One region of the Pseudomonas sp. KT_2_4 genome, then DNA from elsewhere that is predicted to be linked to it. Evidence: riboswitches for the same ligand, from Rfam matches in the RefSeq annotation. Region 1 holds a riboswitch; each other region holds the start of a gene.

The links. Region 1 has a riboswitch for cobalamin ahead of cobO (cob(I)yrinic acid a,c-diamide adenosyltransferase). Riboswitches for the same ligand answer to the same signal wherever they lie in the genome.
Positions count from the first base shown of each region.
Region 2: another riboswitch for cobalamin. It lies ahead of cobW (cobalamin biosynthesis protein CobW); the one in region 1 lies ahead of cobO (cob(I)yrinic acid a,c-diamide adenosyltransferase).
Region 3: another riboswitch for cobalamin. It lies ahead of AB9N64_RS08190 (ABC transporter substrate-binding protein); the one in region 1 lies ahead of cobO (cob(I)yrinic acid a,c-diamide adenosyltransferase).

Region 1 is NZ_CP166962.1:2,070,365-2,080,600, forward strand. Features, by position in the region: gene AB9N64_RS09475 (cobyric acid synthase) at 1-47, opposite strand, end outside; gene cobD (threonine-phosphate decarboxylase CobD) at 44-1,033, opposite strand; gene cbiB (adenosylcobinamide-phosphate synthase CbiB) at 1,026-1,934, opposite strand; gene bluB (5,6-dimethylbenzimidazole synthase) at 1,931-2,581, opposite strand; gene AB9N64_RS09495 (cobyrinate a,c-diamide synthase) at 2,578-3,969, opposite strand; gene cobO (cob(I)yrinic acid a,c-diamide adenosyltransferase) at 3,966-4,577, opposite strand; cobalamin riboswitch at 4,656-4,903, opposite strand; gene AB9N64_RS09505 (sorbosone dehydrogenase family protein) at 5,003-6,316, shown strand; gene AB9N64_RS09510 (C40 family peptidase) at 6,440-6,979, opposite strand; gene AB9N64_RS09515 (C40 family peptidase) at 7,124-7,753, opposite strand; gene hda (DnaA regulatory inactivator Hda) at 7,963-8,667, opposite strand; gene AB9N64_RS09525 (AI-2E family transporter) at 8,873-9,946, opposite strand; gene AB9N64_RS09530 (DUF2066 domain-containing protein) at 10,002-10,236, opposite strand, start outside.
Region 2 is NZ_CP166962.1:455,403-465,638, reverse strand. Features, by position in the region: gene AB9N64_RS02090 (NAD(+) kinase) at 1-620, opposite strand, end outside; gene AB9N64_RS02085 (DUF1853 family protein) at 765-1,712, shown strand; gene AB9N64_RS02080 (VWA domain-containing protein) at 2,035-2,637, opposite strand; gene AB9N64_RS02075 (ATP-binding protein) at 2,691-3,695, opposite strand; gene cobN (cobaltochelatase subunit CobN) at 3,821-7,570, opposite strand; gene cobW (cobalamin biosynthesis protein CobW) at 7,573-8,634, opposite strand; cobalamin riboswitch at 8,727-8,927, opposite strand; gene AB9N64_RS02060 (M10 family metallopeptidase C-terminal domain-containing protein) at 8,992-10,236, opposite strand, start outside.
Region 3 is NZ_CP166962.1:1,791,737-1,801,972, reverse strand. Features, by position in the region: gene AB9N64_RS08210 (alpha/beta hydrolase) at 1-163, shown strand, start outside; gene AB9N64_RS08205 (GNAT family N-acetyltransferase) at 153-644, shown strand; gene AB9N64_RS08200 (ABC transporter ATP-binding protein) at 761-1,525, opposite strand; gene AB9N64_RS08195 (FecCD family ABC transporter permease) at 1,522-2,526, opposite strand; gene AB9N64_RS08190 (ABC transporter substrate-binding protein) at 2,523-3,533, opposite strand; cobalamin riboswitch at 3,648-3,841, opposite strand; gene AB9N64_RS08185 (DNA/RNA non-specific endonuclease) at 3,960-4,889, opposite strand; gene AB9N64_RS08180 (M4 family metallopeptidase) at 5,026-6,087, shown strand; gene AB9N64_RS08175 (protealysin inhibitor emfourin) at 6,117-6,422, shown strand; gene AB9N64_RS08170 (NADH:flavin oxidoreductase) at 6,437-7,558, opposite strand; gene AB9N64_RS08165 (helix-turn-helix domain-containing protein) at 7,658-8,056, shown strand; gene AB9N64_RS08160 (aldehyde dehydrogenase family protein) at 8,068-9,462, opposite strand; gene AB9N64_RS08155 (LysR family transcriptional regulator) at 9,566-10,236, shown strand, end outside.

The DNA.
Region 1 (10,236 bases):
CTTTTACCGGCGTCGGAGGTGGTGCCCTGCACCATCAACGTGGTCATGTGGCGTCCTTGTAGGCGGCCAGGGCTTCATCAAGGCGCAGCCAGTCGGCGTCGGTGTCGGGCAGGCCCAAGCGCACGCTGCTGTTGTGCACGAACAGGCGCAGCAGGATGCCGCGTTGGGCCATGAATTCGTACAGCCGTTCAGCGTGGGGGGTAATCAACCACTGGAACAATGCGCAGCCGCCGTGCGGTTGAAGCCCACGGCGCTCAAGCAACTCGAACAGACGCTGGCCGGCTGCGATGCAACGACTGCGCTGGCGCGCATGCCCGTCGGTGTCGCGCAGGCACACTTGGCCCAACACCCGCGTCGGCCCACTGACGGCCCAGGGCCCGACCTGTTCGGCCAACAGCTTGAGCAACTTGCGCTCGGCCAGCACAAAGCCCAGGCGCACGCCGGCCAAGCCGAAGAACTTGCCGAATGAGCGCAGTACGATCAAGCCGACCTGATCGGCATGGCTGGCCAGGCTCAAGTCCGGGGTCACGTCAATGAACGCCTCGTCCACCACCAGCCAGCCACCGCGCTGGGCCAACCGCGCATGCCAGTCCAGCAGGCGTTGCGGGCTCAGGCTCAAGCCCGTGGGGTTGTTGGGGTTGACCACGACCAGCACGTCGAGGCTGTCGAGAAAGAAGTCGACTTCCTGCTCCTGCACTTCGCGCACCACATAACCGGCGCGGCGCCAGGCTTCGGCGTGTTCGGCGTAACAGGGCGAAAGCACGCCGACCTTGCCGGAACGACGCAAGCGCGGCAGCAGTTGGATCGCGGCCTGAGAGCCCGGCACCGGCAGCAATGGGCCGGCGCCGTAGTACTCGCTGGCAGCCTTCTCCAAGCCGTCATCGGTTTCCGGCAAGCGCGCCCAGGCACGCAAGGGAATCTCGGGAATCGGCCACGGCCAGGGCGCCAGGCCGCTGGACAGGTCGAGCCAATCCGCTTCGGCAATGCCGTACTCAATCGCGGCCTTACGCAGCCGACCACCATGTTCAAGCATAGATTTGCGCCCCCACGCACAGGACCAGCAGCCACAGCCATACGCCGCGCTGCACCAGTTGCCAGCCGCGATCAATGGAATCGGCGTCGGCCGGCGGGCCTTCGCCCAATGGCGGGCGCTGATGCACCTCGCCGTGATAAATCGCCGCGCCGCCGAGCTCCACACCCAAGGCACCGGCCCCTGCCGCCATCACCGGGCCGGCGTTGGGGCTGTCCCAAGTCGGGCCCTGAGTGCGCCAGCATTTGAGCGCCAGGCGGGTTTTACCCAATAACGCGTAGGTTAAAGCCACCAAGCGCGCAGGAATATAGTTGAGCACATCATCGATCCTGGCGGCTGCCCAACCGAAGCGCTCAAAGCGCTCATTGCGATAGCCCCACATGGCGTCCAGGGTGTTGCTCAGACGATAGAGCACCACGCCCGGCACACCGGCCACCACAAACCAGAACAACGCGGCGAATACCGCATCGCTGCCGTTCTCCAGCACCGATTCGGTGGCTGCGCGGGCCACTTCAGTACGGTCCAGTTCACTGGTCTGACGGCTGACCAGGTAACTCACACGTGTACGCGCCTCGTCCAGGTCATCACGGCGCAGGGCCTGGGCCACTGGTATCACGTGCTCGCCCAGGCTGCGCATGCCCAGGGCGCAGTACAACGCCAGGATCTCCAGCAGCCAGCCGATATAAGGCGCCCACGACAACGCCGTGGCCAGCAGGGTCAGCGGCACCACCGCAATAAACCACGCGGTCACACCATGGCTGCGCCAGCCACGCCCGCCAGTATTGAAACGTTGCTCGATGCGCCCGGCGAAATTGCCGAACGCCACCAGCGGATGCCAGCGCCTGGGCTCACCGAGCAGCGCATCCAGCGCCACCGCAGCCACACACAGCAAGGCCACACTCATTGACTCACTCCCCACGTGTTTTCATACAGCATGTCACTCAGCGGTCGCGGATCGGCCCAGCCTTCAAGCTGCAACATCGGTGCCGGGTAAAACTCGGCCACCGGCCCCAGGCACAGCACTGCAAGGGGTTTTGCGCCGGGTGGCAAACCCAGCAACTCGGCCAGGGCCTGGGGGTCGAACAGCGAAACCCAGCCCATGCCCAACCCTTCCACGCGCGCCGCCAGCCACAGGTTCTGGATGGCGCAGGAGAGCGAGGCCATGTCCATTTCCGGCAGGGTGCGGCGCCCGAAGATGTGGCGCTCGCGATCGTCCATCAAGGCGGCGACCAATACCTCGGCACAATCGTTGATGCCTTCGACCTTGAGCTTCATGAACGCATCGGAGCGCTCGCCCAATGCTTCGGCGGTGCGTACGCGCTCTTCTTCTACCAACTGTTGAATCTGGCTGCGCAACGAGCGATCGCTGATGCGGATAAAACGCCACGGCTGCATCAGGCCGACGCTGGGCGCCTGGTGCGCAGCGTGGAGCAGGCGCTGCAGCAGTTCAGGCGCGACGCTGCCACCGCGGAAGTGGCGCATGTCGCGGCGTTCGGCGATGGCGCGGTAGACGGCTTCGCGGTCGGCTTGGGGGAATGCGTTGTCAGTCATGGCCTCTTCGCGAGCAAGCCCGCTCCCACATTGGATTGGTTTGCAACTGGGTCAACTGTGGGAGCTGGCTTGCCTGCGATAGCGGTCTCAAGGTCGGGCGCAAACAACGCGGCCACCGCGCCAGGATTCGACGGAAAATAAAAGTGCACATAGGAGGCGGTCAAACGACCCTGTCGGTAAACCGCTTCAGCACCGCGCCCGCCGTTAGGGCTCAGGCCACGGGCAATCGGCGCCCATTCGGTACTAGTCAGGGAATGGTGATAGGTATGCCCGCGCAAGGTCCCCTCCGGCAGCTCGACGCTTTGCAGCGCCAGGGCCGCGAGTTTCTTCTGCATCACCGCATCGCCTTGCAACAAGCCAACCAGTTCGGCGCGCTCACCCTCCACATCGGTCAACGAGTCGAGCAGATAGAGCATGCCACCGCATTCGGCGAGCAGCGGTTTGCCAGCGGCGTGATGAGCACGAATGGCGTCCAGCATCGAGGTATTGGCCGACAATGCCTGGTGGTGCAGTTCCGGATACCCGCCGGGCAAATAGAGGCTGTCCGCTTCAGGCAATTGGCGATCATGGATCGGTGAGAAGAACTTCAGCTCCGCGCCCATTGCCCGCAACAGATCCAGGCTGGCGCCGTAGGTAAAAGCAAAGGCTTCGTCACGGGCCACGGCAATCCGCACACCGGCCAGCAAGGGTTCGGTTTCGATCACGTGCGGCGCGGCAAAGGTCACCGGCGGCGGCAGGGCCACTTCGCAACTGCTGCCCAACGCCTGGGCGGCGGCATCCAGGCGTATATCAAGGTCATTCAGTTCGCTGGCTTGCACCAGGCCCAGGTGGCGGCTGGGCAGTTCGATGCCGGTCTCGCGGGACAATGCACCGTACCAACGCAAGCCCTCAGTGAGGCTGCCTTCAAGCAATTGCGCATGGCGCAGGGTGCCGACGCGATTGGCCAGCACGCCGGCGAACGGCAGGTCGGGCTGATAGCGCGCCAGCCCCAGGGCCAGGGCGCCGAACGTCTGGGCCATAGCCGTGCCATCGATCACGCCCAGCACCGGTACACCGAAGTGCCGCGCCAAGTCAGCGCTGGAAGGCGTGCCGTCGAACAGGCCCATCACGCCTTCGATGAGGATCAGGTCGGCCTCCCCCGCGGCCTCCCAGAGCAGGCGGCGGCTTTCCTGCTCGCCCACCATCCACATGTCCAACTGGTACACCGGCGCGCCACTGGCACGCTCGTGGATCATCGGGTCGAGAAAGTCCGGCCCGCATTTGAACACGCGCACCTTGCGCCCCAGGTTGCGGTGCAAACGCGCCAACGCGGCGGTGACCGTGGTTTTGCCCTGGCCGGACGCCGGAGCGGCGATCAGTACGGCCGGGCAATGACGGGGCTGATTCAAAGTTCGACGCCTTTCTGTGCCTTGATACCGGCCTGGAACGCGTGCTTGAGCATGCCCATTTCGGTGACGGTGTCGCCCATTTCGATCAGCTCAGGCTTGGCGCCACGGCCGGTGACCACCACATGCTGCATGGGCGGGCGGGCTTGCAGGTCGCTGAGTACCTGGTCCAGGTCAAGGTAACCGTGCTTGAGGGCGATGTTCAGTTCATCCAGCACCACCAAGCCGATGGAAGGGTCATTCAACATGGCCCGGGACACTGCCCAAGCCGCTTCGGCAGCGGCGATATCGCGCTGGCGATCCTGGGTTTCCCAGGTGAAACCTTCGCCCATCACGTGAAAGCGCACCTGCTCGGGGAAGCGGCGAAAAAACAATTCTTCGCCGGTGCTGTTACGCCCCTTGATGAACTGCACCACACCGCACTGCATGCCATGGCCCATGGCCCGGGCCAACATGCCGAACGCCGAACTGCTCTTGCCTTTGCCGTTGCCAGTCAGCACCAGCAGCAGGCCGCACTCGTTGGGCGAATTGGCGATGCGCTCGTCAATCACGGCTTTTTTGCGCAGCATGCGCGCCAGGTGGCGTTCGTCGCGGTCGGGGGAATCAGTCATGGCAGCTCTCCGTTGGGGCTGGACAAAAACGGCGGGCAGGAAAAAGAAACAACAGACAGCCAAGCATCGCCCACCGTGATGCTGTTGGATGATCCAGGCCGGTCTCCGGGCTCATGAGTGGCGCTTTTGATAGCAAGCAGCCGAGGGCGCGCCTTCCCATATCGCACGCGACACAGTGGCAAACAGCACCGTCTTGACTCATTTACCGTTGCGGGGGCAGCGCCGGAATCGCGGCAGCACTGTGTACAAGTGCGCTCACTCACCGGCTTCCCTGTTTCACTCTGTCGACGCGCGCGCCACAGAGCACCTGGAACAAGCCGCGAAGGTTAGTGGGTTGGGGGTGGAGCGTCAATTAAAGCTGGCCTTGTACTTGAACCATCCGCCGTTCGTGCTTCTCTACCCCTACAGGTATCAAGGAGAAAACCATGCCTAAAACCCGACTCGCCCTACTGATCATGTTCGCCGGTAGCCTCGCTGCGTGCGGCGAAAGCTCGACCCTGCAGGTCGCCGACGGCACCGGGCCCTCGCCCCGGCTGCCGGAGCCGAACAAGACGTTGATCCCCACCGTCAATATCGCCCCGGCCATCGGCTGGCCCGAAGGCGCCAAGCCCGTCGCCGCCGCCGGCACCCAAGTGGCCGCATTCGCCGAAGGCCTGGACCACCCGCGCTGGCTCTACGTGCTGCCCAACGGCGACGTTCTGGTGGCCGAGACCAATGCACCGCCCAAGCCGGACGATGCCAAAGGCGTGCGCGGCTGGGTGATGGAAAAAGTCATGGACCGCGCTGGCGCCGGCGTGCCGAGCCCGAACCGCATTACCTTGCTGCGCGATGCCGACCATGACGGTGTGGCAGAAACTCGTACGGTGTTCCTGGAGAACCTCAACTCGCCGTTTGGCATGGCCTTGGTGGGCAACGACCTGTACGTGGCCGATTCGGATAAGTTGCTGCGCTTCCCCTATCAGCCAGGTGAAACCGCGATCACCTCCCCAGGCACCAAGGTGGTGGATTTACCCGGTGGCCCTTTGAACCACCACTGGACCAAAAATGTGGTGGCCAGCCAGGACGGCAGCAAGCTGTACGTGAGCGTCGGCTCCAACAGCAACGTCGGCGAAAACGGCTTGGAAGCCGAACAGGGTCGCGCCGCCATTTGGGAAGTCGACCGCGCCAGCGGCCAACACCGCATTTTTGCCTCCGGCCTGCGCAACCCCAACGGCATGGCCTGGGAACCTCAGAGCGGCAGGCTGTGGACGGCAGTCAACGAGCGCGATGAAATCGGCAGTGACCTGGTGCCGGATTACATCACCTCGGTCAAGGATGGCGGCTTCTACGGCTGGCCTTTCAGTTATTACGGCCAGCATGTAGATGTGCGTGTGACCCCGCAGAACCTTGACATGGTCGCCAAGGCCATCGCTCCCGACTATGCGGTAGGCCCCCATACTGCCTCGCTGGGGTTGACCTTCGCCGAGGGCAGCAAACTGCCGGCCCCCTTCAGTAATGGCGCATTTATCGGCCAGCATGGTTCCTGGAACCGCAAGCCGCACAGTGGCTATAAGGTGATTTTCGTCCCCTTCGAAGGGGGCCAGCCGAAAGGGCAACCGGTGGATGTGCTGACGGGGTTTCTTGATAGCGATGAGAAAGCCATGGGCCGGCCGGTCGGCGTGGTGATAGATCAGCAGGGGGATTTGCTGGTGGCCGATGATGTGGGCAATAAGGTTTGGCGTGTGTCGGCTGTTAAGTAAATAACCACATACCCATGTGGGAGCGGGCTTGCCCGCGATTACGGTGGCCCAGCCAACTAAGCCGTTGACTGACACACTGCATTCGCGGGCAAGCCCGCTCCCACATTTTGGAGTTTTATTGATTCAGGGGTTACGCGCCAGATTCCCTGGCAACACGCGCTTGGCACTCAGGTAGGCATTCTGCCAATACGCTTTGGATAGCGTATCCAGCTTCACCGTACCGCCGGTCTGCGGTGCATGCACGAAGCGCCCTTCGCCCACATAGATGCCCGCATGGCTGACCCGCGAACCGCCACCGGTGGCGAAGAACAGCAGATCGCCGGTTTGCAGGTTTTGTTCGCTGACGTCCTGGGCACGCATCACGATCAATTCACGGGTGGTGCGCGGCAATGAGATGCCGGCAGCGTCGCGAAATACAAAGCCGATCAAGCCACTGCAATCGAACCCCGAGTCCGGTGTGTTGCCGCCCCAGCGATATGGCGTGCCGACCAGGCCCAGCGCACGAAAGAGCACGTCTTCGGCAGCAGGCGAGAAATTCTGGGTGGCATAGTTGAACACCGGCTTAGGCTTGACCGCGACGGGCGCGGGCGGCGGTGTACGACTGGCGCAGGCGCTGAGCAGCGCGGCGCAAACAATAAGCATCAGGCGGGCCGAGGTCGACATGTGCAGAACAATCCTGGTCTGGATGCGGCTTTCGCTGCCGAACGTTGAAAACCAGAACGCGCAAGCAAAGCTCGCGCGAACGGATGACAACAATGTCCAGGGATTCTAGCGCTTACACGTCAAACTTCAAGTATCACTTTAACTTTACTTACTAGCGGTAACCGTAGTCGGAGCCATGGCGAGTGCACGCTTGGCTTCGATGAAGGTTTTGCTCCAGTAGCTGTCACCGAGGTTATCGACCCGAACACCACCACTGCGGCGGCTGCTGGAGTGAATAAACTGGTTATCGCCCAGGTAGATACCGGCGTGGCTGACACGACCGCGACCACTGGTACTAAAGAAAAGCAGATCACCGGGCTTGAGGTTGTTTCGCGCGACCAACGGTGCATTCACGTTGATCATCTCGCGCGTAGAGCGCGGCAGATTCATGCCAGCTTCTTCACGAAACAGGTAGCCAATGAACCCACTGCAATCAAAACCGGCTTCCGAGGTGCCGCCGAAACGGTAACGGGTACCGATCAAGGACATGCCGCGCTCAAGGATGCTGTCGGCCAGAAGAGGCAGTTGGTAAGGCTTGCTGTCAGAGAACTCGGCGAGTTCTTTTTCGGTTGCCACCTCTTCTTCATAAACAGAAGCAGACTGTGCAGCAACGAACTTTGCCTGATTTTGAACCTGTGGTTTTTGCTGTTCTGCCACCTGCTGAGGGTGGGAGGCGCAACCAAACAACAGGGTAACGAGTGCGAGAGGCACGAGGGGTGCGAAGCGATTTAGCATGGGCACGACCGTGGCTGATGTGTAAAGAAGCCGAGACTATGCCCTCTATCACATCGATTTGCAAATTCAATCGCGATCTATGTGACTTATCGTTTCGACTATGCCATCTAAGCCGTGATTCCATTTCTCGCTTGAGTTGCGTAACCCTTCGGGCTCAAACGCAGGTTTTCTGACGCCTTGAAAATGCCGTTACACGGAAAATCAAGACCTTACCAGCCCAAAGTTTCTTTCAGGAAAGGGATCGTCAATTTTCTTTGTGCCTGCAAGGAAGCCTGGTCGAGTTGCTCAAGCAAATCGAACAGCGCGCTCATGCTGCGGGTGCCACGGGTGAGGATAAAGTGCCCGACTTCGTCAGTCAGGTGCAGGCCACGACGGGAAGCGCGCAGTTGCAGCGCACGCAGCTTGTCTTCATCGGATAATGGACGCATCTGGAAGATCAACGCCAGGGTCAGGCGCGACTTGAGGTCAGCCAGCTTCACCGGCAGTTCACGCGGCGAGGTGGACGCAGCGATCAGCAAGCGCCGGCCGCTGTCGCGCAAGCGGTTGAACAGATGAAACAGCGCCTCTTCCCACTCCGGCTTGCCGGCCACTGCCTGCAGGTCGTCGAGACACACCAGTTCATATTGCTCAAGGTTATCGAAGATGCCGATCCCGCGGTCCATCAATTCGGCCAAGGGCAGGTAGACCGCCGGCTCGCCCGTCTGCTCGAAACGCAGGCATGCGGCCTGCAGCAGGTGGGTACGCCCCACGCCATGCTTGCCCCACAGATAGATCAGGCTTTCAGTCCACCCGGCGTCGGCTTCGCAAAGCCGCTCCACATAGCCGAGTGCAGCGGCATTGGCGCCTGGGTAGTAATTGATAAAGGTAGCGTCATCACGCAGACGCACACCTAGGGGCAGCTGAATCGGTTTCATGCTGACTGAACGGCTCCCATCGAACCGTTAGTGGCCTCTATGTAAAGTTTGCAAAGTTTATACCCGTGACGCCGGGCGCACAATGCAGCAGACCACAAGCAAAATCAAAGGTTTGCGTTAACCCGGGGGTTTTACGCAGTTTGTTTGACGCACCCCGGCGCCAGAAACAACAAACCCGGCCAGGGCCGGGTTTGTGACACCGCGATTACAACTCGGGCTCATCCACCCCGGTATACACGTCCGAATCCTTGTACAGGTCGTGCACATGGCGCACCAACACCATGATCACCGCCGCCACCGGCAGCGCCAACAGGATGCCGGTAAAGCCGAACAGCTCGCCACCCGCCAAAATCGCAAAGATCACTGCCACCGGGTGCAGGCCGATCCGATCGCCCACCAGCAGTGGCGTCAGCACCATGCCTTCCAAGGCCTGGCCCACCATGAACACTGCGACAATCCCGAGCATCGGGTACAGGTCGCCGCCGAACTGGAACAGCCCGGCCACCAGCGCCGCACCGATGCCGATCACAAAGCCCATGTACGGCACGATGGCAGCCAAGCCCGCGATCAAGCCGATCAACAGCCCCAGCTCCAGGCCGATCGCCATCAGGCCAGCAGCGTAAATCACCCCCAGGGCCAGCATCACCAGCAACTGGCCACGCACGAACGCACCCAATACCTCATGACACTCCGCTGCCAGGGAAACAACACGCTCTTCGCGGTCACGAGGCAGCAGACTGCGGATCTTGGCCATCATGATGTCCCAGTCTCGCAGCAGGTAGAACGCCACCACCGGGATCAGCACCAGGTTGGTCAACCAGCCGATCAGCGCCAGGCTCGACGCAGTCGCCTGGCTGAGCACCACCGTGACGATATCGGTGGTCTTGTCCATATGCTCGCTGATAGCTGCCTTGACCTTGTCGAACTTCCAGAAGCCATCGGCCAGCCCGAACTTGGACTGGGCCCACGGCATTGCCGTGTACTGCAACCAGTCGAGCATCTGCGGCGCCAGCTCATAGAGGCGAAACAGCTGCTTGGCCAACATCGGCACCAATATCAACACCAGCGCCGTGATGATCAACGTGAACAGCGCAAACACCGTGATCACGCCCCAGGTGCGCGACATGCCGACTTTTTCCAGGCGATCCACTACGGGATCGAACAGATAGGCGAGCAGTAGCGCCACCAGGAACGGCGTCAGGATCGAATGCAGCAAGAACACAAAACCGCACAGCAGGACAATCCCGCCAAGCCACACCCAACGACGCGTATCCGCCATAAACCACTCCATCTGTTTTTTACGCCCTTCTTCTATATAGAAGGAGGAACACTATTTACCAACGAAAACGCAGTTGCGCCTGGGGCTCAGGTGCAACAGCCGGTTGCGTGCCATCGATCACGGCTGGCTGGGCCGGGGCTTCGCCAGCAGGAATTTCCTGCAGCTTGGCCAGGCTCAGTTGGGTGCGCAGTTGTTCGGCGCTGCCATTGACGCGATACACGATCCGGGTGCCATCCACTAACTGCGGCTGGCCGCCAAAGGGCTCCAGCAAACGGCCCAGGGCGGCGTAG
Region 2 (10,236 bases), 1.6 Mb from region 1:
ATCACAATGGCATCGAGCTTGGGGTGCATGATCGGGCCGCCGGCCGACAGCGCGTAGGCGGTGGAACCTGTGGGCGTGGCGACGATCAGGCCGTCGGCCTTCTGGCTGCAGACGAACTGGCCGTCGATATACAGCTCGAACTCGATCATGCGCGTGGATTTGCCGGGGTGCAGCACCACGTCGTTAAGGGCATCGCCCTGGCCGATCGCCTCGCCATGGCGGCGCACTTCGGCCTGCAGCAGGAAGCGGTTCTCCACCAGGTAATGGCCGTCGAGCACCTTGGCCACTTCGACTTCCAGCTCATCGGGGCGGATGTCGGTGAGGAACCCCAGGCTGCCGCGGTTGATCCCCAGCACCGGCACGTTATGCCGCGCCAGCGCCCGGGCAGCGCCGAGCAGGCTGCCATCGCCACCGACCACGATGACCATGTCGCACACCTCGCCGAGCATCTTGCGCGACGAGGTTTGCAGTCCGTGGCCAGGGAGGATTTCAGCGATGGTGTCTTCGAGGATCACATGCAGGTGGCGCTCGAGCAGAAACTTCTTCAGCCGGCGGACGGTGTCCAACACCTGGGTACTGCCCAGGCGACCGATAATGCCGATATTGCGAAATTGCTCCATGGGGCTCCTGCGGGATCTGGGGTGAGGCAAAAAGAGCGATTATGGGCGAAAGGCCGTCTCAGGCAAAATCCTTTGTCGCCGCCACGCCTTGATGACAATGGTTCTCAGGCACCTTCTGCGCGCTGAAAAGGCTATGCTCGGACCATGACGCCATTCCCCGACTTGCACACCCTGCCCCGCCAACTGCGCCACCCCGAGGTGCGCGACCTGGCGTGGGTGATGCTCGCACCACCGATGCTGGCGCAGACGCCTTGGCCGCAGCGCCATCCGCTGGCGGGCAGTGACTGGGTGCAAGCCCCTCACCAACTCGAAGCCTGGCTGCGCCAGCTGGACCAGGACAGCAGCGCGTTGCAGCAGTGGTTGAGCCTGGCACGTACCCGGCGCCTGGGCCTGTACTACGAGCGCTTGTGGCAATTTGCGGTGCAGCAGGCGCCGGGCGTGGAGTTGCTGGCCGCCAATCTGCCGATCCGCCGTGCCGGGCACACGCTGGGCGAGTTGGACATGCTGCTGCGCGACCGCGAGGGGGTGCACCACCTGGAACTGGCGATCAAACTCTACCTGGGCCCGCAGGACGGCAACGGCCAGGACGCTACGCAATGGCTGGGGCCTGGCTGCCATGATCGGCTGGACCGCAAGCTGGCACACCTGGCCGAGCATCAATTGCCAATCTCTGCGCGGGCAGAAAGCCGCGGGGCCTTGGCGGCGCTGGATATCCAAGCGTTCGATGCGCACTTGTGGCTCGGCGGCTATCTGCTCTACCCCTGGCCCGGCGCGGCGCTCTCCCCCCTCGGCGCTCACCCGCAGCACCTGCGTGGACGCTGGTTGCATCAGCGCGACTGGACAGACTTTGTCAGCACCCGCCCAGAGGGCCGTTGGCAACCCCTGCCCCGCCATGCCTGGCTGGCGCCCGCGCATTACCCGGCCGATGAAGTGTGGAGTGAAGTGCAGATGAAAGGCTGGCTGGCAGACCTGGACCCGATGGCCCCGGCGCAGTTGCTGGTGCGCATGGTGCCGAACGGTGAGGAGTGGGAAGAAGCAGAGCGGTTGTTTCTGGTGGCCGATCTTTGGCCGAATGTACCGGGGACAGGCTGATAGGTGTGCGGTGTAATTGAGGGCCTCATCGCAGGCAAGCCAGCTCCCACATGGAACCGGCGGCGCCGCCAGAATGTGGGAGCTGGCTTGCCTGCGATGGCGATAGCCCAGGCGCTACAGCTTATCGATGTGCTGATACTCCAACTGAAGCCACACCGTTTGACGCGCCGCCTATCCCTGTGGGAGCTGGCTTGCCTGCGATGGCGATAGCCCAGGCGCTACAGCTTATCGATGTGCTGATAATCCAACTGAAGCCACACTGTTTGACGCGCCGCCTATCCCTGTGGGAGCTGGCTTGCCTGCGATGGCGATAGCCCAGGCGCTACAACTTATCGATGTGCTGATACTCCAACTGCAATCCGACCGCCAATTCCTCAGCACGCCCCAACCTGATAGGCCCACGTTCGATGTCAATCAGCATGCCTGGACACTCCAACCGCGGCAGCGCGCCCGTCGCCTTGAGCCGCCCATCGGTCACCACCAGCAGCTTCTGTTGCTCGGCCCGATAGCGCTTGCGCCGTGCCGCCAACCAATGCCCCGCCTCCGTCAGCGCAGCCAGCAACGGCGTCCCGCCGCCTGCTCCCAACTGCCCCAACCAATCGGCCAAGCCTTTCGCCGCCTTCAAGCCTTGCACCTGCCACTTCGGCGATTGCCCGCTGGCCGTCAATAACGCCATGCGCGCCCGTTGCCGATAAGCATCGTCAAACAGCTGAGCCAACAACCCCTTGGCATCGGTCAACGCCCGATGGCGCCGCGTGGACGCCGAGGCATCGACAATCACCAACCACAGTTCAGGAGCCGACCGGCTACGCAGGTGGAACAGCAGGTCCTCACGGCATTGCGGCCGCCCACCCAGCAACGTGCCCGGCCAATTGATCGCCCCGCGCTGTGCGCTGCGGGCCTTGCCCTGCCGGCCAGTGTTCAATCGCCCCGCCTGGGGCCGGGCATCCGCCCCCGTGTCAGCTCGGGGGCGGATGCCTAGGGCTTTTTTGGCCAGGTGGGTACATCGCGGCGGGTGCCCGTGGGCAAGGCGGGTGCGGGCATATCGCCCCACTGGCCTTGGCCGGGCGAGGGGTCAGAGGGTGACGATGACGGCCCGTCATTCGGCGGGGGCGGCGCGCCTGCAGGCGCTTGCTGCTGACGTCGATGGCGCAAGGCGAACTCCGCCACCGCGTCGATATCGTCCTGCTCGATAGCGACGGCGCCACGCCACGCCGCATGGGCACGGGCGCCACGCAACCAGACCAGGTCGGCACGCAGGCCGTCGACCCCAGCGGCAAAGCAGCGCTCGGTGATGTGGGCCAACGCCTGGTCATCCAGGGCGATACTGTCTAGCCGTGCCCGCGCCAGGGTGCAGCGTTCGCGCAAGGCAGCTTGCGCTGGCGCCCACTGCGCGCAGAACGCCGCCGGGTCAGTGTCGAAATCCAGGCGACGCCGAATGATCTGCCCGCGCTCGGCGGGCAAGGTTTGTCCGCTCAAGGCCACGTTGAAACCGAAGCGGTCGAGCAACTGCGGGCGCAGCTCGCCCTCCTCCGGGTTCATGGTGCCGATCAACACAAAGCGCGCCGCATGGCGATGGGAAATCCCGTCGCGTTCGATCAGGTTGGTGCCGCTGGCGGCTACGTCCAGCAGCAGGTCCACCAAGTGGTCGGCCAGCAGGTTGACTTCATCCACGTACAACACCCCGCCGTCGGCCTTGGCCAACACGCCGGGGGAGAATTGCGCGCGGCCTTCGCCCAGCGCGGCATCCAGGTCCAGGGTGCCGACCAGGCGCTCTTCGGTTGCGCCCAGGGGCAAAGTGACAAACTGCCCGCTGGCCAGCAGGTCTGCCAGCCCGCGGGCCAGAGTCGACTTGGCCATGCCCCGTGGCCCTTCGATCAGCACGCCGCCGATCTTCGGGTCGATGGCCGCCAGGCACAGCGCGAGCTTCAAGTCATCGGCGCCGACCACGGCGGACAGCGGAAAATGGGGAGTATCAGTCATAGTCAACTCTTAATAGCTCGTTCCAACGCTCCCGCGTGGGAACGCTTCGCTGGACGCTCGGCGTCCGTTCTTGTGACGCAGAGCGTCACGGGCTGCATTCCCACGCGGAGCGTGGGAACGATCACTCAGCTGTCTTCTTCTATGTCCAGCAACAGGTTTTCCAAGGCTTCGCGGTACGCCCCCGGTGCCTGCCACAAGCCACGTTGCTGGGCTTCGAGCATGCGCTCGGTCATGTCGCGCAGGGCATCTGGGTTGTGCTGTTGCACAAAGGCACGGGTATCAGGGTCCAGCAGGTAGGCATCGGCGAGCAAGGCGTATTGGTGATCGTCAATCAGCGCGGTGGTAGCGTCGAAGGCGAACAGGTTGTCCACGGTCGCGGCCATTTCAAACGCGCCTTTATAGCCATGGCGCTTCACGCCTTCGATCCACTTGGGGTTGGCCGCACGGGAACGGATCACCCGGTTGAGCTCTTCTTTCAAGGTGCGGATTTTCGGCACGTCCGGCTGGCTGTGGTCGCCATGGTAGCTGGCGGCCTTTTCGCCGCTCAGGGTTTCCACGGCGGCCAGCATGCCGCCCTGGAATTGGTAGTAGTCGTTGGAGTCGAGCAAGTCGTGCTCGCGATTGTCCTGGTTCTGCAACACCGCCTGCACCTGGCTCAACCGCTGGGCAAATTGCTCGCGGGCCGCAGTGCCTTCGTCAGCCCCCCCGTAAGCGTAGCCACCCCAGTTCAGGTAGACCTCGGCCAAGTCCTCGCGGCTCTGCCACAAGCGCCCGTCAATCGCGCCCTGCACGCCCGCGCCATAGGCACCCGGTTTGGCGCCGAAAATGCGCCAGCCGGCTTGCTTGGCCGCGGCACCTTCATCCAGGCCCGCCTCAAGCAATGCTTGGCGTTCACTGCGCACTTTGGCGGCCAGCGGGTTCATGTCGTCGGGTTCATCCAGGGCCGCCACCGCCTGCACCGCCGCATCGAACAGGCGGATTAGGTTGGCAAACGCATCGCGGAAGAACCCGGACACGCGCAGGGTCACGTCCACGCGCGGACGGTCCAATAAGCTGATCGGCAGGATCTCGAAATCGTCCACCCGCTGGCTGCCGGTGGCCCATACCGGGCGCACGCCCATCAGCGCCATGGCTTGGGCGATATCGTCCCCGCCAGTGCGCATGGTGGCAGTGCCCCATACCGACAGGCCGAGCTGACGCAGGTGGTCACCGTGGTCTTGCAGGTGCCGCTCAAGAATCAGGTTGGCCGACTGGAATCCGAGACGCCAGGCCGTGGTGGTTGGCAGGTTGCGTACGTCCACGGTAAAGAAGTTACGCCCCGTAGGCAGCACATCCAGCCGACCGCGACTCGGCGCACCGCTGGGCCCCGCCGGGACAAAACGCCCACTCAAGGCATCGAGCAAGCCACGCATCTCTGCGGGGCCGCAGGCATCCAGGCGTGGCGCGACGACGATGCGCAGGCCTTCGATCACCGCCTTCACCTCCTGCCAGCCGGGCTCTTCCAACTGTTCGATGGGGCCTTCCAGTGCCTGCTCGATCAAGCGCGCCGCGTACAACTCCAGACGTTCACGGGTATCCCCGGCCGTACGCCACAGCTGATCGTCAATCTTCTGCAACACCAACGGGCGCCGCCCCGTCCAGGGCTCGGCCAGTGCGCAATCGAGCGGATCAAACCCCAGGTCGAATGCCTTGGCCAACACTCGCAGCAGGCTCGACTGCGGGCCCCGGCCATCGCCACGGGGAATGCGCAACAGCGCCAGCAAGGTGTCGATACGCAAGCGGCCCTCGGGCGACTCGCCAAAGATATGCAGGCCATCGCGGATCTGCGATTCCTTCAAGTCGCACAGGTAGGTATCCAGGCGCGGCAGCCACACCGCCGCGTCCGCCTCACTGCCCAGTTCAAGCTCCTGGTCGATACGGGTTTCGCGCACCAGTTTGAGGATGTCTTTTTGCAGCTCCAGCGCACGGCGCGGGTCAAGCAATTGCGCCTCGTAATATTCGTCGGCCAATAACTCAAGGTCACGCAGCGGGCCGTAGGTTTCGGCGCGGGTCAGCGGTGGCATCAGGTGGTCGATGATCACCGCCTGGGTGCGCCGCTTGGCCTGGGCGCCCTCACCCGGGTCGTTGACGATAAACGGGTAGATATTCGGCAGCGGCCCCAGCAATGCATCCGGCCAGCAGTGCTCCGACAGGCCCACGCCTTTGCCGGGCAGCCACTCCAGGTTGCCGTGCTTGCCCACATGGATCACGCCGTGGGCGCCGTAGGTATGGCGTAGCCAGAAATAGAACGCCAGGTAGCCATGGGGCGGCACCAGGTCCGGGTCGTGGTACACCGCGCTGGCATCTACCTGGTAACCCCGGGCCGGCTGGATGCCGACAAAGGTCAGGCCCAGGCGCAGGCCGGCGACCATCAAGCGGCCATCGCGGCACATCGGATCGTTTTGCGGCGCGCCCCAACGCTCCAGCACGGCCTGGCGATTGGAGGCCGGCAAACGATCAAACATCGCCTGGTATTCCACAACGCTCAGGCTTTGATGGCAGGGGCGCAGGTCGAGGCTGTCGAGATCGTTGGTGACGCCGCCGAGCAGTTCATGGATCAGCGCGGTGCCGCTGTCGGGCAGCCGCTCCGCCACCGGGTAGCCCTCGGCTTGCAAGGCGCGCAGGATATTCAGCGCTGCCGCCGGGGTGTCCAAGCCTACGCCGTTGCCGATGCGACCGTCGCGGGTCGGGTAGTTGGCGAGGATCAACGCAATCCGTTTCTCGGCATTGGGCACCCGCGCCAACTCGACCCAGCGGCGTGCCAGCTCAGCGACAAAATCCATGCGTTCGGGCGCTGCGCGGTAGCACACCACGTCCGACTGGCTGCGCTCGCTGCGCCAGGCCAGGTCCTTGAAACTGATCGGCCGGCTGATGATGCGCCCGTCCAACTCCGGCAAGGCAATGTGCATCGCCAGGTCACGGGGCCCGAGGCCTTGTTCGCTGGCCTGCCAGCCGGGCTGGTTGTCCTGGGCGCAGATCGCCTGGATCACCGGGATATTACGGCGAAACGGGCGCAAATGCGGCGCTTCCGGGCTCGATTGGGCAAAGCCGGTGGTGTTCAGAATTACCGCGGCTTGCACGTCATCCAACAGGTCCTCGACCACCGTGAGGCAGCCGGGTTCTTTCAAACTGGCCACCGCGACAGGCAAGGGGTTGAGGCCCGCCGCCTGTAAGCGCTGGCAGAACACATCAATAAAACCGGTATTGGCCGCCTGTAAATGGGAGCGGTAGAACAGCACCGCAGCCACCGGCCAATCAGCGTGCCAATCATTGAGGCGGGCATTGGCGTTGTGCGGGTGATAGATCGCCGTGCGCGGCAGCGCTTGCGGCTCGGCCCAGGCATAGTCGCGTCCCAGGTGGGCACTGGCCAGGCAGTGGTAAAAATCCAGGGCATTGCCCAGGCCACCTTGGCGCAGGAAGTGCCACAGGCGCTCGCGGTGTTCGGCCGCAACGGTGCTCAGGCCGCTGAGTTCCGGGTCTGGACGGTCGTCACCCGGCACCAGGATCAGGGTGACGCCGCGTTCGGCCAACTCCACCAGGCGCTCGATGCCGTAGCGCCAGTACCCGATGCCGCCGTGCAATGACAGCAGGATGACCTTGGCGTGGCGCAATACCTCGTCGACGTACAGGTCGACCGAGGCATGGTTCTGCACCTGCATCGGGTTGGCCAGGCGCAGGCTGGGGTAATCCTCGGGCAATTGCTGGGCGGCTTCGGCGAGCAGCGCCAGGCTGGAATCGCCGCTGCACAGGATCACCAGTTCAGCGGGGGTCTGGCCAAGGTCGGCTATATTGTCGTCCGCGACGAAACCACCGGGTTGGGTCCTGAGCAGGTGCATGGTTAAACGCTGAGGGCAGCGCGCAATTGCGCTTCGAGGCCGGCGGCGTCCAGTTCCTGGCCGATCAGCACCAGGCGCGTGGTGCGTGCTTCGTCAGCGCCCCAGGCACGGTCGAAGTGCTTGTCAAAGCGCGTGCCCACGCCCTGGACCAGCAGGCGCATCGGTTTGTTGGGGATCGCGGCAAACCCTTTCACCCGCAGGATGCCGTGCTGCACCACCAATTGGGTCAGGGCGTCGAGCAGCAGCGCCTCATCGGCTTGGGGCAAGTCGATGGAGATGGAGTCAAAGGCATCGTGATCGTGGTCGTCTTCACCTTCGTGGTGATGGTCGTGATGGCTGTGACGCCCGTCGATATGTTCCTCGGAACCGGCGCCCAGGCCGATCAGCACGTCCAGGGGCAGGCGACCGCTGCTGGCTTCGATGATCTTCACCGCGGCCGGCAGTTCTTCGGCGACCTCCAGGCGCACGCGGGCCAGGTCTTCGGCGCTGATCAGGTCGCTTTTGTTGAGGATCACCAGGTCGGCGCTGGCCAGTTGGTCGGCGAACAACTCATGCAACGGCGACTCGTGGTCCAGGTTCGGGTCAAGTTTGCGCTGGGCGTCGACCTGGTCCGGGAAGGCGGCAAAGGTACCGGCGGCCACGGCCGGGCTGTCGACCACGGTGATCACCGCGTCAACGGTGCAGGCGCTGCGGATTTCCGGCCACTGGAAGGCTTGCACCAACGGCTTGGGCAGGGCCAGGCCCGAGGTTTCGATGAGGATATGGTCCAGGTCACCGCGACGGGCGACCAATTCGCGCATCACCGGAAAGAACTCTTCCTGCACCGTGCAGCACAGGCAACCGTTGGCCAGCTCGTAGACGCGGCCATTGGCTTCTTCTTCGGTGCAACCGATAGAACACTGCTTGAGGATTTCACCGTCGATGCCCAGCTCGCCGAACTCGTTGACGATCACCGCAATGCGACGGCCCTGGGCGTTGTCGAGCATATGGCGCAACAGCGTGGTTTTGCCCGAGCCAAGGAAGCCGGTAACGATGGTGACGGGAAGTTTGGCCAGTGTTTTCATCGGATGCCCTTTGGGGCGGGCATACGGGACGACAGGCCCTGCGGCGGCGCGCAGCAGCGGATTTCGTCACCGGATCACCCCGCCCGGTTGAATTGGAAAATCAGTGGCGAGGCAGGTCTCCTGGCTTGGGGTGTGCAGGTCTTGCGACCAACGCTGACTGCGCCTTCCCGCCCTATCGGCAGTGGCGTGGCAGTCAACTGAACCCTTCACAGTTGCGGGGGCAGCCGCGGCTTGAACCGCGTTCCCTTCTTAGCTTCGGCCTGGGCCGAAGAACCTCGAGGGTGCAAGGCTACGCAGTGCACGGCAGGCGGTCAATGCTCAAGCACCTACCGGCAAGTCGGTCCAGGCAGCGGCCAACTAGGCGTAGCGCTGCCTGCCAGGATTGGCGGTGATGATGTCGGGCACATTGATCGGGCCGTAAGCCTTGAGGAAAAAATCAAATCGGCCATTCCCTGTGAGGTCGATGGCCAGCCTAGACAGGTTAGTCGTACGGTTGTAATCCAGAATCGCTTCACCTGGTTTGCCCGTCAGCCGCCTGACGAACCTCAGGGCATCAACCCCCGCGTTGCCCAGCAGGTTCGACAGATCGATTCTGTCCACACCCGTGACAAAATCCATAATCTGATCGGGATATTCCGGCGTGGAGTCGCTGGCATTGTCGTAAGCGAAGGTGTCAGCGCCCCCCGCACCTCGGAGTCGATCCGCACCCGCCCCACCTTTAAGCACGTTGTTTGCTTGGTTACCAATGATCGAGTCATGCCCGGAGCCGCCGATTGCATTCTCCAGCGTAACCCCCTTGGCAATGGAAACATTCCCCACCAGGCCGCCAACATCCGAAAAGGACTCCGCCCGCAAATTGATAGTCTGGTTTTGGTGATACTTGGAAAAGTCCAACGTATCGACACCACCACCGTCCCATACACAAAACAAGGCCGTATCGTGACGCGAGTTCAACTCCAGATAGTCTCGTCCCGCATTGGAGTTGAAGCCATAGGTGGTATCTGAATTGCGCGTCGTGTTATTGGCACCATAAACCCGCTGCGCAGCGGCGATATCATCCATCATCGGCGCCGACGGTAACTTTCCATTGAAGTGTTTACCCGCTTCAGGTGCATCGAAGTAGCTCATCACGCTGTAAGCCCGCGTATCCTGAGCATATAAGGCGTGATCGCGGTAATTGGGATTACCAAAATTATAGGTGCCTGGGTGTAACAGGCCCAGGTTGTGCCCAATTTCATGGGTCAGGGTCATTCGCCCATGGTTGTGCAAGGCTGGATTAGTATTGGTGCCAAATCGGGGATTGATCAGCACTTTACCTTCCTGGCCCGGATACTGGCCGAAGGCGACCTCGTAGTCCGTGCTATTGGAGAACGCTAGAAGCCCCTCGGGGCGACGACTGCCTTCCTGGAATGAAACATTCGCGACATCCTCCCACGATTGCATCGAGCGCCGGGCCTGCTCTTTCTGGGTCGCATTGAACGCCGTGTGCCCTCTTGCGTGCTTGTTGAATGAATAGGAGATCTGCGTGATGCCGTCGCGATTGGCGTCAAACCAACGATGGCCGGTTCGAGTGATTTGACGCGCGGCCTGATCAACCGTGAA
Region 3 (10,236 bases), 280 kb from region 1:
GGATGACACTCTGCTGATTGCCGAGCGATGGCCAACGGTGGAGGCTCATTTGCTGCCAGAAGCGGCCCACGGGTTTATTCACTTTCCGGTGGCGATGGCCGATCGCGTGTTGGCTTACGCTCGCCAGTGGATAACGAGCCGCATCCTTGGCGATGAGCGTTAGTATCGAGGCGGTGCAGGCCGCTGACATTCCCCAGGTGCTGAGCTTCGCTTTGCTGGCGCGGGATGAACTGTTTCCCACGCTCAGTGCCACCGGCGTCCCCCACGATCTGGCGCAGTTTGAAGCGATCTACCTTGAGGGGGGCGGGCGGTTTTTGATTGCTCGTGCCGAAGGCCGGATCGTTGCCGCGGTGGCTTATCGGCCCTACGACGGCCGCTTCCCGCAGTTGAACTACCAGGGGCGCAAGACGGTGGAAGTCGTGCGCCTGTATGTGCTCCCGGCAGCGCGACGCTTGGGCCTGGCGGGCCGGTTATACCGCTCGCTGGAGGCGCTGGCGCGGGCCGATGGCGTAGAGATGATGTACTTGCATACCCATCCGTTTCTGCCCGGTGCGATTGATTTCTGGCGCAGGCAGGGGTTTGAGGTGGTGGATGTCGAGGCCGACCCGATCTGGCAAACCACCCACATGCATCGGCCTCTGTAGAACCAATGTGGGAGGGGGCTTGCCGACACTCCCTCATCGGGGGCAAGCCCCTCCCACATTTGGACCACAGTTGGCCGTCAGACCGTCACCAGAGCAAGCTGCCCCAACCTACGGATTCAGTTGGAGCGCAGGCGCAGGATTTGCGCGCCGTCGAACGGGTCCGTCAGGTAATGCCCCTGCACGCCGAAGGTCTCCTGCAAGCGCTGTGGCGTCAGCACTTGCAGCGGCGCGCCCAGCGCCACCAGTTGCCCGCGATCCAGCACGGCCAGGCGATCACAGGTCAACGCCTGGTTCAAATCATGCAGCGCAATCAAGGTGGTCACTGGCAAGCCTTGCACGCCTTTGAGGATCGCCAGTTGATGTTGGATATCCAGGTGATTGGTCGGCTCATCCAGCAATAAAATCTGCGGGCGTTGCGCCAGGGCGCGGGCGATGTGCACGCGCTGGCGTTCGCCCCCCGAGAGGCTGCGCCAGGCGCGTTGGCTCAGGTGGGTGGCGTCTACGTCATGCAGGGCCTGGTGCACGATGGCGTCGTCTTCACGCGACCAGGGGCTCAATGCCGACAGCCATGGCGTGCGACCCAGGGCCACGGCGTCGAACACGCGGATGGCGTCGTCGGTGTCGGCCTGTTGCTCCACAACCGCCAATTGCTGCGCGATGGTGCGGCGCGACAACTCACCGAGCCGCTTGCCACCCAGGCGAACTTCGCCGCTGGCCGGCACACGCAAACCAGCCAGCAATTTGAGCAGGGTGGATTTGCCTGAACCATTGGGCCCGACGATACCGAGGGTTTCACCCAACTGCACGTCCAGGTCAATGTCACGCAGCAACTGCGCGTCACGCACTTTGAAGCCCAGGCCGCGGCAACTGAGCACGCTCATCGCGCATTCCTCCGGCCAATCAGGATCAGCGCAAACACCGGCGCGCCTACCAATGCGGTCACCACCCCCACCGGAATCACCTGGCCCTTGATCAAGGTGCGCGACAGCACGTCTGCAGCGATCAGAAACAGCGCGCCCCCCAAGGCGCTGGCCGGCAGCAAGCGCGAATGCCCGGTGCCAAGCAACAGGCGCACCGCATGGGGAATCACCAAGCCGACAAACCCGATGGAGCCGACGATGGACACCATCACCGCCGTCACCAGCGCGGCGCAGGCCACCAGCACAAATTGCACGCGGCGCACCGGGATGCCGAGGGAGGCCGCCGAGTCGCTGCCGAAGGTGAACGCATCCAGTGCCCGCCGGTGCCACAGGCACACCGCGAGCCCCACGACCGCCACCGGCACCGCCAACCACACCGACGGCCAGCGTACGCCGCTGAGGTTGCCCAGCAGCCAGAACATAATGCCGCGGGCTTGTTCGGAGCTGGCCGACTTGGTGATCAGGAACGCGGTCAGGGCATTGAACAACTGTGAACCGGCGATGCCCGCGAGGATGATCTGCCCGGTACCGCTGGACGATCCGCTGGCCCGCGCCAGCAGCGTCACCAGCGCAAAGGCCGCCATCGCCCCCACAAACGCGCCCGCCGACAACGACACCAGGCCACCGCCCACGCCGATCAAGGCCACGAGCACCGCGCCGGTTGACGCGCCGGCGCTGATGCCCAGCAGGTACGGGTCGGCCAGCGGGTTACGCAGCAGCGATTGCAGGATCACCCCGCACGTTGCCAACCCTCCGCCGCAAGCTGCGGCCAGCAATGCACGGGTGAGGCGGTAGTTCCACACCACGCCTTCGTCGATGGGGTCCAGTACGTAGCCGGCGCCCCAGAGTTTATTGGCGAGCACCTGCAGCACCACCTGCGGTTCGATAGCGGTTTCACCGATGGCGACGCCAGCGAGCAGGGCGAGCAGCAGCAACGCCAGGGCGAGTAGGGTGCGCATCATTGGCCCAGGTGGTAGCCGTCAATGGCGGCCGCCAGTTGTTCAAGGCCTTCGAAGGTGCGCAGGCTCGCCTGCAAGGCCAGAGCGTCGAGGATGATGATGCGGTTGTTCTTCACCGCGTCCATGTTGCGGGTCACGGGGTCGCTGCGCAGGAAGGCGAGTTTCTTTTCATGGTCGTCGGCCGGGTAGCGACGGCGATCCATGCGTGCGATCACCAGGAAGGTGGGATTGGCCTTGGCGATGGTTTCCCAGCCGACGGCGGGCCACTCCTCATCGGACTGCACCACGTTACGCAGGCCAAGGGCTTGCAGCATGAATTGCGGCACGCCTTTGTGGCCGGCTACGTAAGGGTCGCTGGCCATTTCGGCGCTGGAGAACCACACCAGTGCACTGGCTTGCTGCAAGCCCTTGCCTTGGGCCGTGGCGACGGATTTGGCCAGGCGCGCCTTGAGTTCGTCGGTCAGTTGTTGGCCGCGATCCTGCACGTCGAAAATCTGCGCCAGTTGCTGGAGGCTCTGGTAGATCGTCTCGATGCGAAAGGGCTCCAATCGCGTGCCATCGGCGCCCACCAGGTTGTCCTTGCCTTCGCAGTCGGACGGCAACAGGTAGGTGGGGATCTTCAGTTCATGAAACTGCTCACGGGTGCCGACCACGCCTTGGGGGCCCACCACCCATTCCAGCTCGGCGGCCACCAGTTGCGGGCGCTTGGCGAGTACGGCTTCAAAGCTGGGCTCGTTGTTGGCCAGGCGCTCGATGTGATCGTCCTGGGCCTTGTACTGCGCCGCCACGTTGTTGAACCACAGCGAAGTGCCGACCACCTTGTCGCCCACACCCAGGGCGTAGAGCATCTCGGTGGCGGCCTGGCCGATGGTCACGCTGCGGGCGGGGGCGTGCTGGAAGGTCAGGGTGCTGCCGCAGTTTTGCAGGGTCAGCGGGTACTGAGTGGGCGCGGCTTGCGCCAGGGCACACACACTCAAACCTGCGATCAGGGCGGTAACGCGTGGCAGCATGAGGCGATCTCCTTGTGAACCGTAGGTGCAGCAGGGGAGGTACGGCTCGGAAATACGCCCATGGGCGCTGCTGATACGCAGGGCCAGGATGTCCTTCCCGGACACCCCGCCGGTTAGTGAATTAGCTGGGCCGGCAGGTCTCCTGACTGATGCGTCGTCGCCATGCCCCGCCTTCCCGGACGTGGTCCAGTGGCATTCAAGGGCAGGCTCGGCATCTACAGTTGCGGGGGCAGTTTCGGTTCACGCCGCGTGCGGCGTTTCGAATTCCCTGTTAGTCCCATACGGGAACCGGCGGCCGTATGGTAAGCGATCATCCCTGTAGGAGCGAGCTTGCTCGCGAAGGTCGTCAACGATAACGCTGGGCACCTGATGCCCCGCGGCGCTTTCCTGGTCTTCGCGAGCAAGCTCGCTGCTACAAAAGAAGCGTCAGAGCCGAATATCCTGGGGGCCGCGGATCAGCGCTTCGATCCGGGTGCCTGTGGCGCGCTCTTCGTTGCTGAAGCCGTCGTAGTCGGCCAGGTTGGCGAAGCGGATGCCGGTCAATTGTTCGATCGCAATCACACTGCGCTGGTAGGTTCGCAGCGGGCCGAATACCAGGTCGAGTTGGCCCAGTTCGCGGCTCTGGTCAATCATGTAGGCGCTGGCGGACGGCTTGCCCTCGTCGCTGAGGTAGGCCACCACTTTCCAGAACGCCTTGGGGATTTTCACGCCACGGTAAAGTCGGTCGTCATCGGCGAACACTGGTCCGGTAAATACCGTGGCCCGGGCTTTCCAGCGCTGGGTGTTGTCGAGGATGTAGTCTTCGAGTTCCAGCCACGTCTTCTGGTTGAAGCCGCTCATCTGTGGCGAGCAGTTGGTGAAGTGAAAGGTGTCGAAGTTGGCGGTGGTCGCCTCGTCGCCCCAATTGGGATCCTGGCGCCGTACCAGGTGGCCGCGGTCCAGGCCATTGCCGGCATAGAGCTCTTCACCTACCTGCGCCTCCAGGGGTAGGCGACCATCGTAGGCCCAGGTGTCGTTGCTGCGGGTGATGTCTACATGCTTGGCGCCGTCGATATTCACCCCCACGTACAGCGCCAGTCGTCGAGAGCGCGACAGGGTGATGGAGAAATGCGTGTAGTCCAGACGCTTGGGTTGCACGTCGCCTGCCAGTGGCTGGTCAACCGTGGGCCATGGCACCACGAAGTCGCTGAGGAAGTCGTCGGCATAGCCCGCGCGGTTTTTGAGGTCCTTGGCTGCTGTGACACGCGGCGTCGCGGCTCTGGCTTCCAGCAGGCTGGGGCTGGCTGCGACCAATGGGCGCAGGTCGGCGAGCCTTGGGCGATGGGAAAGGTCGATGTTAGCTGTGCGGGCAGGCATGGGCATGTTCCTTATGGGCCTCGGATAAACACCACTGAAACACAAACTCATGACAATTTGGCCCAGGTGGCGAACTCAGGACTATCCTGAAAACCGTTACCCGGACGTTCATCACACGCCAAAAAGGAGCCAGCTCATGTGTGTTCGCCAACTGCGCAACCCGATTTTTTGCCTGATCCCGCCGTACATGCTCGACCAGATCGCCCGCCACGGGGATAAAGCCCAACGGGAGGTCGCATTACGCACGCGCGCCAAGGACAGCACGTTCCGCTCGTTGCGTATGGTCGCGGTACCCGCCAAGGGCCCGGCCCGCATGGCACTGGCCGTGGGCGCCGAGAAGCAACGCTCGATCTACAGTGCCGAAAACACCGACAGCCTGCCCGGCAAGCTGATTCGCGGCGAAGGGCAGCCCGCCAGTGGCGATGCCGCAGTAGACGAAGCCTATGACGGCCTGGGCGCAACCTTCGATTTTTTCGACCAGGTCTTCGACCGCAACTCCATCGACGATGCGGGCATGGCGCTGGACGCCACGGTGCACTTCGGCCAGGACTACAACAATGCGTTCTGGAATTCGACCCAGATGGTGTTCGGCGATGGCGACCAGCAGCTGTTCAACCGCTTCACCGTGGCACTCGACGTCATTGGCCATGAGTTGGCCCATGGCGTGACCGAGGATGAAGCCAAGCTGATGTATTTTAATCAATCCGGTGCGCTGAACGAGTCGCTGTCGGATGTGTTTGGTTCGCTGATCAAGCAGTACGCGCTGAAGCAAAAGGCCGAGGACGCCGACTGGTTGATCGGCAAGGGGCTGTTTACCAAAAAGATCAAAGGCACCGCTCTGCGTTCGATGAAAGCGCCGGGCACCGCGTTTGATGACAAGCTGCTGGGCAAAGACCCGCAGCCTGGGCACATGGATGATTTTGTGCACACTTACGAGGACAATGGTGGGGTGCATATCAATTCCGGCATTCCCAACCACGCGTTCTATCAGGTGGCCACCCGGATTGGCGGGTTCGCCTGGGAGCGTGCCGGGCGTATCTGGTATGACGCACTGCGCGATTCGCGGTTGCGGCCCAATTCCGGCTTTTTGCGTTTTGCACGTATCACGCACGATATTGCCGGCCAGCTTTATGGTGTGAACAAAGCTGAGCAAAAGGCAGTCAAGGAAGGCTGGAAAGCGGTGGGCATAAACGTTTGACGAAGCCGCCTGAGCGGCGAGGAAAAACCATGCGAATTTCAATCAAGGAAAGCGGCGGACCGGCGTTTTTTCCGGGGTTGGCCAAGCCGCGCACGGTAGAGTTGGACGCGCTGCCCGAGCCTGATCAGCAGGAGTTGCGGCAACTGATTGAAGCGTCGGGTTTTTTCCAGTTGCCGCAAAGCACCGATCCCGAGCCTGGCAACCCAGGCCGGGTGCATTACACCCTGACAGTTGCGGAAGGCAAGCGCGAGCACACGGTCTGTGTGCTCGCGCCGGTGAATCCCCCGGCACTGGACGGGTTGGTGCAGTGCGTGCGACGGCATAGTCGGGGCTGACTTGGGCCTATTGGCTAGATGAGCTCAGCAAGATCCGATGGGCTGAAGGCTTTCAGGCTGGAGGTCTCTCCCGTGCGAATTTTGCTGGCCCACTGTGGGTCGCTCAGTAATGCGCGGCCAACGGCGATGAGGTCAAATTCTTCGCGTTCAAGCCTGTGCACTAGATTATCCAGGCTGGCGGGTTGAGAGCTTTCGCCTCCGAAGGCGGCAAGAAAGTCCCCGGACAGGCCGACCGAGCCCACGCTGATGGTCGCCGCGCCGGTGAGTTTCTTGGCCCAGCCGGCGAAGTTCAGCCCCTGCTCGCCATCCAGTTCGGGAAATTCGGCTTCCCAGAAACGCCGTTGTGAGCAATGCAGGATATCGACACCCGCTTCCACCAACGGCACCAGCCAGTCCGACATGGCGTTCGGCGTGGTCACCAGGCGCGCGCTGTAATCCTGCTGCTTCCACTGGCTCACCCGCAATATCACGGGGAACGCCGGGCCTACTGCTGCACGTATCGCCTTGACCACCTCTGCGGCGAAACGCGAGCGCTCCTTGATGGATGCGCCATTGAACTGGTCGGGACGCTGATTGGTGCCTTCCCAGAAGAACTGATCGAGTAAGTAACCGTGTGCACCGTGTATTTCAACGGTATCAAACCCTAACCGTTTGGAGTCGGCAGCCGCCTTGGCGTAAGCCGCAATCGTATCGGCGATGGCTTCATCACTCATCGCGTCACCGCGTGGCGTACTGGGTGCGGCGAGGCCGGAAGGGCCTTCGATACCTGTCTCGGGCGCCCAGTCGTTGAAGGGATTGCCCACCGATCCGACATGCCAGATTTGCGGCCCCATTTTGCCGCCTGCCGCATGCACGCCGTCGATGACCTGTTTCCAGCCCGCCAATGCCCGGTCGCCATGGAACAGCGGGACGCCGGGGTCGTTACGTGCGCCGGGGCGATCAATGGCGGTGCCTTCTGAGAGAATCAGCCCGACGTCGTGTTCGGCACGTCGGCGATAATAGGCGGCGACGTTTTCTTCTGGTACACCGGTGGGGGAAAACGAACGGGTCATGGGTGCCATGACGATGCGATTTTTCAGGGCCAGGGATTTCAGCGCAAATGGCTGAAACAAAGCATCCAGATTCGTAACACTCATTGCCAGAGACTCCATTTGAAATGAGTCTTGATAGTATATTGTGTATACCTAATATCAATTAGGCACTTTAAAGCTATCAGGTATCCCAGAGGAAACCACATGCTCGATCATGACCCGGCGCTGACTCAAGACGGTACCGTGAAGGTATTCAAAGCCGATTGCTCCAGCCGATTATTGCTTGATCAGATCACCGACAAGTGGTCGGTGCTGATACTGGGCTCTTTGTGCGAAAAACCGTTGCGCTTCAATGAAATCAGGCGTCGCCTGGACGGCATCACGCAAAAAGCTCTGACCCAGAGCCTGCGCCGTCTTGAGCGCAGTGGCATTCTGGCGCGCCGGGTCATCGCGTCTTCGCAGGTGGCGGTGGAGTACAGCATTACGCCGCTGGGGGGGACGCTGGAAGAGCCGTTCAAGGCGCTTTACGCCTGGACGCTCAGCCATTCGGAAGCGGTGCTGCAGGCGCAGGCGGCGTTCGATGCGCGCACCGACGATGCCTAGCCGTTGCAGCTTTACTTGCGATCCAGCCACACCGTCTGCGCATTGCAGAACTCGCGTACGCCGAAGTGCGACAGCTCGCGGCCGAACCCGCTCTTCTTCACGCCGCCAAACGCCACCCGCGGGTCTGAGACGCTGAACGCGTTGACAAAGACCCCGCCGGTTTCCAACTGATCGGCAATAGCCCGCGCCTTTGCCGAGTCGCTGGTGAAGATGCTCGCGGTCAGGCCAAACTCGCTGTCATTGGCCAGCGCCACGGCGTGCTCGGCGTCGCGGGCGGTGATGATCGAGGCTACTGGGCCGAACAGTTCCTGTTTGAACGACGTCATTTGGTCGGTGACGTCAGCCAGGACGGTCGGTTCGTAGTAATTGCCCGCGCCCGCGACTTTATGGCCACCCAGCAGCAGCGCGGCGCCTTCTTCCAGGGTCGCCTGGACCTGGCCGTGCAGTTCGTCACGCAGATCAAAACGCGCCATGGGGCCGATATAGGTGCTGTAGGAGGTGGGCTCGCCCATCACCAGGGCGCGGCTGGCTTCTAGGAATTTGGCGGTGAAGGCTTCAACCACGCCCGCTTCGATGATCAAGCGCTTGGCGGCGGCGCAGACTTGGCCGCTGTTCTGGAAGCGGCCGATGACAGCGGCTTGTACGGCGGCGTCGAGGTCAGCGTCGTTGAGCACGATAAAGGGGTCGGAGCCGCCCAGTTCCAGCACGCATTTCTTCAACGCGGCCCCGGCCTGTGAGCCGATGGCGATGCCGGCGCGCACGCTGCCGGTGAGCGTCACGGCGGCGATGCGTGGGTCGGCGATGGCGGTGGACACGCCGTCCTGGGTTACGTTGATGACTTCAAACACGCCTTCGGCAAAACCGGCTTTGCGCAACGCTTGCTGGATCAGGTAGGCGCTGCCCATTACGTTGGGCGCATGTTTGAGCACGTAGGTGTTGCCGGCAAGCAGGGTCGGCACCGCGCCGCGCAGCACTTGCCATACCGGGAAGTTCCACGGCATTACCGCGAGGATCGGGCCCAGTGGGCGGTATTCAATCCGGGCGCTACCGTTGTCCACCAGGGTGGGCTCCGGGGCGAGCATGGCCGGGCCGTGGGCGGCGTACCATTCGCTCAGTTGGGCGCACTTTTCGATTTCGGCACGGGCCTGGGCGATGGGTTTGCCCATTTCCAGGGTGATCATTTGCGCCATGTCTTCAGCTTGCTCACGCAGGGCGGCAGCCAGGGCCAGCAGGTATTCGGCGCGCTGGCTCACAGGCGTGCGGCGCCAGGTGCGGAAGGCATCGGTCGAGCGGGCGAGGGCGGCGTTCAGCTGTTCTGCGCTTTCGTAGGGGTAGCTGCCGACTGTTTCGCCGCTGGCGGGGTTGATCGACAGGGCGTGGGTCTGGTGGGAGATAGCATTGTTCATGGCACCGTCCGGCTGAATGAGTGGAATGGGGCCAGCGTACGGGGCTGTATGTTTTCTGGAAACTGAATAATATTAAGCAATACGTTCATGAATGGAGAATGATTTGGATCTGGTGCAGCTGGAAATCTTCAAGGCCGTTGCCGAGCAAGGCAGCATCAGCGCCGCCGCGCAGTTGATTCATCGCGTGCCATCGAACCTCACCACGCGCATCAAACAACTGGAGCAGGACCTGGGCGTGGAGTTGTTTATCCGCGAGAAAAGCCGCCTGCGCCTGTCGCCGGCCGGGTGGAATTTCCTTGGCTATACGCGGCGCATTCTCGACCTTGTGCAAGAAGCCCGTGCGACGGTGGCGGGGGAGGAGCCCCAAGGCGCCTTTGCCCTGGGCTCGCTGGAGAGCACGGCGGCCGTGCGTATACCTGCGTTACTGGCGGCGTATAACCAGCAATACACCAAGGTCGAGCTAGACCTGAGCACGGGGCCCTCGGGCACCATGATCGAAGGTGTGCTGTCGGGCCGGCTGACGGCGGCCTTTGTCGATGGGCCGGTGCTGCATTCCACGCTAGAGGGTGTGGCGGTGTTCGAGGAAGAGATGGTGGTGATTGCGCCACTGCATCACGCGCCGATCACCCGCGGCCAGGATGTGAATGGCGAGAACATCTATACGTTTCGCTCCAACTGCTCTTACCGGCATCACTTCGAACGCTGGTTCTCACAGGATGGCGCGGTGCCGGGCAGGATCTTCGAGATCGAGTCGTACCACGGCATGTTGGCCTG